DNA from 2 places in the Paenibacillus sp. S-12 genome. Region 1 is predicted to be linked to the other one. Evidence: riboswitches for the same ligand, from Rfam matches in the RefSeq annotation. Region 1 holds a riboswitch; the other holds the start of a gene.
What was found. A riboswitch is a leader RNA that binds a small molecule or an ion and turns the genes downstream of it on or off. The one in region 1 is predicted to bind glycine.
Positions count from the first base shown of each region.

Region 2: it holds a riboswitch for glycine, as region 1 does, so the genes downstream of both, NO352_RS08865 (alanine/glycine:cation symporter family protein) here and gcvH (glycine cleavage system protein GcvH) in region 1, are expected to answer to the same signal.

Region 1 covers NZ_JASIUF010000008.1:136,841-142,289, reverse strand. The annotation lists gene NO352_RS08220 (MBL fold metallo-hydrolase) at 1-430, shown strand, start outside; gene NO352_RS08215 (DUF5316 family protein) at 730-1,032, shown strand; gene NO352_RS08210 (GNAT family N-acetyltransferase) at 1,159-1,752, opposite strand; gene murI (glutamate racemase) at 1,712-2,545, opposite strand; gene gcvH (glycine cleavage system protein GcvH) at 2,726-3,115, opposite strand; glycine riboswitch at 3,303-3,411, opposite strand; glycine riboswitch at 3,575-3,669, shown strand; glycine riboswitch at 3,673-3,796, shown strand; gene gcvT (glycine cleavage system aminomethyltransferase GcvT) at 3,895-5,022, shown strand; gene gcvPA (aminomethyl-transferring glycine dehydrogenase subunit GcvPA) at 5,019-5,449, shown strand, end outside.
Region 2 covers NZ_JASIUF010000008.1:287,586-293,034, forward strand. The annotation lists gene NO352_RS08855 (aldo/keto reductase) at 46-1,023, shown strand; gene NO352_RS08860 (pyridoxal phosphate-dependent decarboxylase family protein) at 1,419-2,675, shown strand; glycine riboswitch at 2,844-2,948, shown strand; gene NO352_RS08865 (alanine/glycine:cation symporter family protein) at 3,090-4,430, shown strand; gene NO352_RS08870 (sigma-70 family RNA polymerase sigma factor) at 4,587-5,132, shown strand; gene NO352_RS08875 (DUF4179 domain-containing protein) at 5,129-5,449, shown strand, end outside.

The DNA of each region.
Region 1 (5,449 bases):
GCTTATCAAGACAAGCCGAGAAGCGCTGGCGAGCGTACTACCGCTGCTGCCCGAAGAACAGCGAGCTGAAGTATTGGCCATGTGCAATTTGCAGCCTTCTGCTAACGTAACACGCTTGATTGCGGATCATGATCTTCTTCCTTACTGTGGTGGAATTCGAATTATCCATACTCCTGGTCATACAGCAGGCCATGTCAGCATCTATTTGGAGCGCAGTCGCATCTTGATAGCCGCTGACGCCATGACAAGTAATAAAGGGATTTTGCACGGCCCCGTCCCGCATACGACGCTGGACATGGGAAGCGCAATCCGCTCACTAGGCAAGCTAACAAAATATCCGATTGACGCGGTTATCTGTTACCATGGCGGGCTGTCCAAACAGAACATACATCATCAGATCCTGCAATTGTCACAATCTTCGATCACGTAACCATAATAAAAGGGACATCTAACCTGCGAACTTCGCCGTTAGATGCCCTCCTATTTACTTTGAAAATCAACACATCATACTTTTCATATTTGATAGTGTAAAAACCATTTTCTTCAACCTCACTGGTTCCTATTCTGACTATAGATGGTTCTATCTCCTCAATAAACCTCCTAGTCCGTTATCTGCAATTCGATCGTAGTTTTACGATTGAACATTATGCTCAATTATTTTGATCTAACTTTCACATGGATCAAATGTCATGTATAATTGGGTAATAATGGGGTAAATGGAGGTGTATCATGATCGCACGGCGACTCGCAATTGGTCTCATTTTCGTTATTCTCACTGTATTGTATACATCTATTTGGCAAGGCGGAGATGCCCATATCCTATTCAACATTAACTGCTATTTCGGTTTGGGGCTTTGGGCAGTTGGTTCACTCTTTACTGGCGCATTCAATGATAACACGAAGCTTCGATTTAATATGGGCCATATCCCTGACGAAGACCATCGAAGAAATTTTAAATTTAGCGGCACAATGTTTGTAACGGGGCTGCCGAGTATCGTAACATGTATTTTCATCTATGTTGTTGTTCTATAATACGATACGCTCTAACCAGCATTAAATAAGAAAAGAGGATGATTGCCAATTCAATGCGGGCACATCCTCTCCATGTACTATGGATATTCCATTTGCTTCGATCAATACAATTAATAGTGTTATAACTTATACATATACCTGATTCAAAAATTGCTCGAGCCTTTCTTTCACCTGGGGCCATTCCTCATCAACAATGCTGTACACATTAGAATCACGAATATACCCGTCCTCCATCACCCGATGACGCCGCAATCTCCCTTCAAGCACGGCTCCTAACCGTTGGATTGCCCGATTTGAGCGTTCATTGCGTACATCCGCCGTCAGCTGAACACGAATCGTATGTATCTGTTCGAAGCAATATTGCAGAAGCAAATATTTGCACTCGGTATTGATGCGGGTACGCCATACTGATGGATGATACCATGTACCGCCAATTTCAGCGTAGCGATGCAAGACGGACATATTCATAATTCTCGTTGCACCAATTATTCGCCCAGTAAGCTGATCAATGACAACGAATGGATACTCGATCCCCTTCTCACGGTTCAGAACAGCATCATGAATCGTCCGTTCTGCATCTGCAAAACTGCGGATCGTGCGCGGCAAGTAATGCCATATATCTGGATGAGACGCTGCTTCATATAAATCTTCCGTATGTTCAGGAAGCATAGGGATCAGCTTAGTACTGCTCCCCGTCAGCTCGAACAATTGACTGTTCATTCGTATCCATTCCCCCGAAGGTCTGATAGGTATGAAGTGCAATCTGCAACTTATTTATGTACTGTTGATCATGACTCGAACACATAAATTGAATTGTTGGGCTTGTTGTCTGATCTGATAGCTGATTCAACTGCTTCTCTTGCAACACTTGGGCTAACCGCTGCACTGTGCCTTGACTCCCGTCAATGAGCTGGATATGATCAGGGACTATTTCTCTCAAAATGTGCTTATAATAGGGGTAGTGCGTACACCCTAACACAATTGTACCGTACTGACTCAAGTCAATCCCAGCAAGCTTCTGTGCAAAGAAGTCTCCTATCACTCCCTTATCAAAGTTTAATTGCTCGCAATATTCTACCAATTCCGGCAAAGGAATCGAATCAACAATATGTTCCTCATCAAGACGAGTGACCAGTGTATGGTATTTGTCTTGGCTTAACGTTAAGGCTGTTGCAAATACAAGTACACGCTTGCCGTTATTGCGATTCATTTCTACTGCCGGCTTGACTGCGGGCTCCATGCCGATAATCGGAATATTGTAATTCCGCCGCAATTCAGATGCTGCGATACTCGTTGCCGTATTGCACGCGATTACAAGCGCCTTCACATGATGCTGCATGATTTCCTCAACAGCAGATTGCACATGACGCATCACTTCCTGCTGCGACTTTGTCCCATATGGAACATGAAGCGTGTCTGCATAAAACAAATATTGCTCTTGTGGCAGCTGCTTCATAGCCTCAGCCAATACCGTAATACCACCCATTCCCGAATCAAAAAAAGCGATTGTCATTCCACTCACCTAGCATTCTATTTAGCATTGTAACGTCTGGTTGTCGATGCTTCTATTGTACTCTTTTTCGGCGGCGAATCCTATCGAAACTTCTCACTTTGTGGATGAAAAAAACCTGCTGCACCAGCATTATACCGATACAGCAGGTTCTACGTACACAACCCATTGATCCTTCTATTATTAGTCAATCAGCTTCGCATATTGCTCAGCATTCAGCAGATGCTTCACTGCTTCCGCAGCGCTGCCTTCCACTTCAACTTCCGCAATCCAGCCGTCTCCGTATGGACTGCTGTTCACAAGCTCTGGCGACGCTTCCAATTCATCATTTACCTTCGTAATCGTTCCAGATACCGGACAGTACAACTCAGATACGGTCTTCACAGACTCAATGGAGCCCATGCTGTCCCCCGCGGACAAGCTGGTTCCTACTGAAGGAAACTCGATGAATACAATGTCTCCCAGTTGAGCCTGCGCATGATCTGTAATGCCAACTCGTACTGTATTGCCTTCTATGGCGATTACCCATTCATGCTCTTCACTGTACAGCAATCCATCCTTCACTTCACTCATGTCAACGCCCCATTTCATTCATAATGTCATTCATTAGGCCGTCTATCCATTAGAGATCATTAAAATGGGCAGAGAGCGGCCTAGCGCCTTGTTCTCTGTCCTCGGTACCTGAGAGATCCCGTTCCAGCACAATAGTGGCAGAACTTACCCCTTTGGTGGCAACTAAATATGCACTCTCCAGAGCTGCGTCAGAATGGCGGTTATTGTACCTGAGAGATTCATTGCCAATCGGCAGCTGGCAACTTGCTCCTTCGGTGTTGACAATCATCATTGTCAAACTCTCCCGACCTTCCTCGTTCGCAATTACGATTTCATTTGGGTAATTATAACAACCTTAGATTATTGCAAGATACGTACGATTGTCAATATGACAAGCAGTGAAATCGAATGTGAAGAAAATATCAATTGACAAAGTGTGGAAGGCTCAACTAATGTAGAGATGACAGTTGAAAATGGCGAATGATGGTAAAGGGAGAGACTGCTGAGACATAGCAGCGCCGAAGGAGTAAGCCGTAAGACGTGAATCTCTCAGGCAAAAGGACTTTTACCGGACGCATCTCTGGAGAGCACTGTAATTCACCAGATCGAATACAGTCACCCAAGGGGAAAGCCGATGATACATGCGGAAGCAGACGAATCGTTTGCAGCATTCGGCGACACTCTCAGGTACAAAGGACAGAGCGAGAGACGAAGAGGATAACACATCCACTTTTCTTTCGGCTGTCCTTTTTTGTTCGCATACCAATGGTTTGTCCAAATAAGCGTATCGAGGTGATTTCATGAGTCAATTGAAGAGAACGCCAATATTCGATCAATATTCAACATTTCCCGGTGCACGCTGCATTGACTTCGGCGGCTGGGAGCTTCCTGTTCAATTTATCGGTATTCAGCGGGAGCATGAAGCTGTGCGCACACAGGCAGGCTTGTTCGATGTTTCCCATATGGGTGAGTTTATCGTTAGCGGCCCGGCTTCCCTAACGTTTCTTCAACAGATGACAACGAATGATGTATCGCGGCTTGAGGACGGGAAAGCACAATATACGCTGATGTGCTACCCTGACGGAGGAGTCGTCGATGATATTCTCATCTATCGGATGAAGAGTGACCGATATATGCTTGTTGTCAATGCCTCCAACATCGACAAAGACTATGCATGGCTGCAGAAGCATTTGATTCATGGCGTGACCTTGACAAATGTATCGAACCGCACGGCACTGATCGCCCTTCAAGGGCCGAATGCCCAAGCTATTCTCTCTACCGTATCAGAAGCGCCTATTGATTCGCTTGCACCTTTTCATTTCCTAACGGATGCACAAGTATGCGGCGTGTCAACTCTTCTATCCCGCTCTGGCTATACGGGCGAGGATGGATTCGAGCTCTATTTGTCCGCAGAAGATGCTCCGGGGGTATGGGCTGAACTGCTTCGTGCCGGTGAATCATTCGGCTTGCTGCCAGCAGGGCTGGGGGCAAGAGACACGCTGCGCTTCGAGGCACGTCTGCCGCTCTATGGACAAGAAATTACCGCTGATATCTCACCGCTTGAAGCTGGACTCGGACGATTCGTCAAGCTGGATAAAGGCGACTTCATTGGCCGTGTTGCACTTACGAAGCAAAAAGCTGATGGCCCAGCAAGGAAGCTGGTAGGAATTGAAATGATTGATAAAGGCATTCCCCGCTCTCATTATCCGGTGCTTGCCAACGGGCGCGTAATTGGTGAGGTCACAACTGGCACGCAGTCGCCAACATTGAAGCGCAATTTAGGACTTGCCTTAATTGAAACCGCTTTTTCAGAACTCGATACCGAGGTTATGGTAGAAATTCGCGGCAAACAGTTGAAAGCCCGCGTTGTCCCTACCCCATTTTATAAACGAAATCCGATCCCTGCCAAAGGAGCGAATCCATCATGAAGCATCGTTACATTCCAATGACGGAGCAAGATCAAGCCGACATGCTGCAGCAGATTGGCATCTCTTCCATGGAAGATCTGTTCCGCGATATACCAGCATCCATTCGTTACAATGGTATGCTTCCTATGTCCGAACCACTAGATGAAGCAGCCATGATGAAGCATATGAAGCAGTTGGCTTCTCGCAACGCAGACAATGAGAGCCACACCAGCTTCCTTGGCGCAGGAATATACGACCATCATATACCGGTTGTCATTCAGCATCTGGTCTCCAGATCTGAATTTTATACCGCATACACGCCTTATCAGCCTGAAATCAGTCAGGGTGAGCTGCAAGCAATCTTTGAATTTCAGTCCTATATTTGCGAATTGACAGGCATGGCTGTTGCCAATGCAAGCATGTATGATGGCGCAACAGCAATGGCCGA
Region 2 (5,449 bases), 150 kb from region 1:
TGATATAATTATTGCTGCAGATTATAAAATGAGGAGTTGATCGTCATGCAGTATCGTCGTCTCGGCAAGAGTGGATTGAAGGTATCTGTGCTTGGATTAGGAACTAATGCATTCGGCAAGCGTGCAGACAAGCAGGCTTCGACTCGCATCATTCATCAGGCATTAGATTATGGCATTAACTTTATTGATACAGCTAATATTTATGCGGGTACTGAATCTGAACGTATTATTGGAGAGGCGCTCTCAGGAGTCAGGCATAATATTGTGCTCACAACGAAGGCCGGGTTAATTCGGGGGGAGGGGCCAAATGAGAGGGGTTCATCGCGTTTTCACTTGCAGCAGGAATTAGACAGCAGCTTAAAGCGACTGAACACCGATTATATCGACTTGTATCAAATACATACTTTCGATCCGCATACTCCGCTGGAAGAAACGCTTAGAACGCTTGATGATATGGTTCGTTCCGGCAAGGTTCGATATATTGGAGCATCGAATTATTCGGCTTGGGAGCTTATGAAGGCAATAGGCATTAGTGAGCGGCTAGGCCTCAATCGTTATGTGTCCATGCAGACGTGCTATTCATTGGCCGATCGAACCCCAGAGCAGGAGATGGTTCCACTTTGCAAAGATCAAGGAATAGGGATTATTCCGTATTATCCGCTTGCAGGGGGAATTCTGACCGGGAAATATCGTATTGAAGAGCAAAGGCCGATAGGATCAAGAGCAGATACTGATCCAAACTTCCACCGATTTTTCAATAAAGAACGTTTCGCGTTAAGTGAGCAGGTGAATGAATTGGCAGCTGGTGCAGGATGTACCCCAAGTGCACTTTCACTAGCTTGGCTCATGCATCAGCCTTGCGTCTCGACCGTTATTGTAGGAGCGACGAAGGTGGAGCAGCTACATGACAACATAAACAGTGTTGATGTTGAATTGAAGATGGAGCAATTGGATCGGTTGGATCAGATAAGTCGTCCATTCCGATTCGGTGAACCGTTTGCGGCTTATCGATTGCCTGAATAATTCGGGCTCAGGAACTCGTCTCTATTTTCTAGAGACGAGTTTTTTATATCAATGGGACTGACCCCATCACAATATGGAAAACTGTACCTTTTCAATGAGGCGCATTATTTGTAATCTTGAACACGAAAGAAACGGCGCCGTCAAGGCGGTTCAGATATGAAGGGGGTTAGCTTTGATTTATGGTACATTTACATCCAACACTTGATCTGTCAACAGAAGAACAGATGGAGTAAGGGAAATATGCGATCGATCAAATCTGTCATTATCTTAAACATACGGATGAGGTAAACGTATCTCCCGAGTTAAACCCAACAGAAATTGTACAGTATGCGGAGCAAATCGATTTCCACAACCCAGTTACACCGAAGGAAGCTGTACATTACATTGTAGAAGGGTTGCGGAGATATCAGGTACATACGGCACACCCGGGATATTATGGCTTGTATAATCCGCGTCCGAACTTTATGGGAATCGTGGCAGATACGATAACGGCAGCCTTTAATCCGCAGCTGGCTGTTTGGAGTCATGCTCCTCTGGCAGTTGAAATTGAGAACTATGTATTGCGAGAGTTCGCTGTGCGATTCGGCTACCCGCGAGAAACGTCAAATGGAACATTTACGACGGGAGGAGCAGAAGCTAATTTGACAGCCGTACTTACAGCTCTCTGCGATCATTTCCCGGAATATACAACAAAAGGGCTTGCAAGCCTGGATAAGCCCCCTGTAATGTATGCTTCAAGTGAGAGCCATCATTCCTTAGTAAAAGCGGCTCGTGCCTGCGGATTGGGTACGGATTCTATCCGAAGTATACGATCGAATGCATCTTTGCAGATGGATGCGGAAGCGCTAGCCCTTCAAATACGGCAAGACCGCGAAGCTGGCTTTGCCCCTTTTTTGATTGTGGCTACGGCTGGAACGACAGGTGCAGGGGCCATTGACCCGATTGCGCATATTGCGGAGCTGGCTGAACAGGAAATGATATGGCTGCATGTTGATGCAGCGTATGGCGGTGCTATGATATTGGCGCCAGAATTGGCCAATTGGCTGCAAGGAATTAATAGGGCAGATTCCATTACATTCGATGCACATAAATGGCTGTCTGTACCAATGGGAGCAGGTATGTACTTCACCCGTCATCCCCATATATTGCAGCAGACCTTCCGAATGACAGCGGACTATATGCCCAAGGAAGGCACCGAATTGGAGACGTTTGATCCATACACCCATTCCATTCAGTGGTCACGCAGATTTATCGGGCTGAAGCTATATATGTCGCTTGCAACGGCGGGATGGGAAGGGTACCGGTTACTCGTACAACGACAGATTGAGAGCGGCAATTTTTTGCGGCAGGAGCTTGAACGATCGGGATGGTCGATTATGAATGATACGATAATGCCAGTTGTTTGTTTTAATGATCAGGCAGCATTAGCAAATCATGATATGGATTTCGTGCGATTCATACATGAGAAGGTACTTGCTACAGGCAAGGCATGGATCTCGATTTTCACCATACAGGATACCCCGGCGCTTCGTGCTTGTATTACCAATTTTGATACGACCGAACAGCATATGAAAGAATTGATTCACCTACTGAACGAGGCTCGGCAGGAGTATATGACGAAAATTCCATCCTATAATGGGATGATTTACTAAGCAGTTCATATTGCTTAATTCGATGAGGTCAACTATAATGTAACCTACAACTTTATAACTGGATGAAGTTTGCGGGAGATAGACAACACGTCTAGCCGAAGGGGTAAGCTCTCAGGCGCTTGGCATACCGAGCAGCAATTGCGAGTATGTATAAGCAGGACCGTAAATGGACAGGACTCTGGAGAGACTCCATCATTGGGGCACCGAAGGGGCAAGACGAATCGCATTGATCGAATCGTTAAAACTCTCAGGTAAAAGGACAGGGATGCAGATGCAGAGGAAACATAAGTTTTATTTGGGTTGTATTATCATGTTCCTGGCGAAAGCTTTTTTAATTCTGCACGCATGTCCCCAGAGTCAAATCATACGATTTGGCTCTTTTTATTATTCAAGACGAGGGGAAATGATTTTGCAATGATTGAACATTGGTTAGACAAATTGAACAGTTTCGTATGGGGGGCGCCGCTTCTTATTTTGTTGGTAGGGACGGGGATATTACTCACAATTCGTTTAGGTGTCCTTCAATTGTTTCGCTTGCCGCTTGCCTTGAAGCTCATATTTAAGTCAAAAAACGAGGGGGCTGGTGATGTATCCAGCTTCGGTGCGCTTGCGACTGCACTTGCCGCCACAATCGGAACGGGGAATATTGTTGGTGTTGCGACTGCAATCAAGGTAGGGGGACCAGGTGCGTTATTTTGGATGTGGATCGCTGCTTTCTTCGGAATGGCTACCAAATATGCGGAGGGGCTGCTAGCCGTTAAGTACCGCAATATTGATGATAATGGACAAATACTCGGTGGGCCAATGTACTATATTGAGAAGGGCTTAGGCATGAAATTCAAGCCTTTGGCTGTGTTCTTCGCCATTAGCGGCGTGCTGGTCGCACTTCTTGGAATCGGTACCTTCCCGCAAATTAATGCGATTGTTACCTCTACTGAGACGAGTCTTGGTGTGCCGGCAATTGTAACTGCGGTCATTGTTACAATTGTTACTGCCCTTGTTACAATCGGGGGGATTCAAAGTATTTCGCATGTGACGACTACGATTGTTCCTGTTATGGCTATCATTTACTTTATCGCTAGCTTCGTCGTGCTCATCACGTTTGCGGATCAGATTCCCCATGCAATGTCCTTAATATTCCATGGGGCATTCAATGCGACTGCAGCTGGAGGAGGTTTCCTCGGCGCCACGGTTATGATGGCGATACGCAACGGAATCGCGAGAGGGGTATTTTCGAATGAATCCGGTCTCGGAAGCGCACCGATTGCTGCAGCAGCTGCCAAGGTGAAATGGCCAGCCGAGCAAGGTCTTATTTCGATGACGGGGACATTCATTGATACGATTATCGTATGTTCGCTGACCGGCTTAACCTTGATCGTAACCGGAGTCTGGAATGGCCCTATGGAAGGTGCTGCTTTGACACAGGCTGCATTTGATGCAGCATTGCCATATGGTTCCTTTGTACTCACGCTATGCTTGATATTGTTTGCCTTTACGACAATATTAGGATGGAACTATTATGGCGAGCGCTGCATGGTTTACTTGTTCGGCGTGAAATCGATCCTGCCTTATCGGCTTGTCTTTATTGCAATCATTGGTTTTGGTGCATTTATAAAGCTCGATATGATATGGAAGCTTGCAGATATCGTAAACGGGTTGATGGCATTGCCGAACTTGATCGCACTGCTTGGGTTGTCTGGCGTAGTCGTTCATGAAACGCGTCTGTACTGGAAACATAAAGAGACGGAAAAATAAATGTTTACATGTAATACTGGTGAGAAAAAGCTGGCAAATGACACGAAAGTGAACATTTGCCAGCTTTTTTTTCGCGAAAGGAAACTTTTTGCCAATCTTATGCATCTAATTAACAGCTAGTCGCGTGTATGGGGTAAAGAAGGGAGAAGAAACGGCTTGTATACCGATATAGAAATCGATATAGAGACAGATGTGAGGTTGGCTAAGGAAGGAAATAAAGAGGCTTTCATTCGTCTCATCAAGAAGCATGAAGTCCAAATGTACAATATGGCCAGATCCATTGTCAGAAGGGATGAAGACTGTGCGGATGCAATGCAGGAAGCCGTGTACAAAGCTTACCGTGCGCTGCCAAGCTTAAATCATCATGCCTACTTTAAGACATGGCTTTTTCGTATATTGATCAATGAGTGCAATATGATCTTGCGGAAGCAGGCTCGTGTTATTATGTTAGCGGAGCTGCCGGAAATCGGAGAGGCTCCTCCGGAAATCAGTGATCGTCTTGATTTGCGTCAAGCGATTTACCGGCTTGAGGAAGTATCTCGAAATATTGTTATCTTGTTTTATTTTCAAGATTTGCCCATGCATCAGATTGCTGAAATGATGGACATGTCCGTCAGTGCGGTAAAGACCCGGCTGCACAGAGCCCGACATACTCTTGCAGATTGGCTGGATGACTCTGTAGAAAGGAAGATGAACGGATGAAACAGATACAACTGCCTATCGAGCAGCAGCTCGAACAACTTAGAGAACCATATAGGAATGAGCTGCCTGAATTCATTCGCAGCCGAATGGATCAGACGTATCATATCATTGAAGACATGCTTCCATTACGGAATCGGCGAAGACGGGCGAGCCGATGGCTGCGGCGAATGTTGATATCAACGGCAGGTGTCGCAGGACTCGGTGTTGTGTTGATTTTTTCAGGTCTTGCCTCTCCAGCGATTGCCCAGACATTGAAGCAGATTCCTCTGATGAACAGTGTGTTCAAGCTGGTTGGGGATCTTGGACTTCAATCTGCA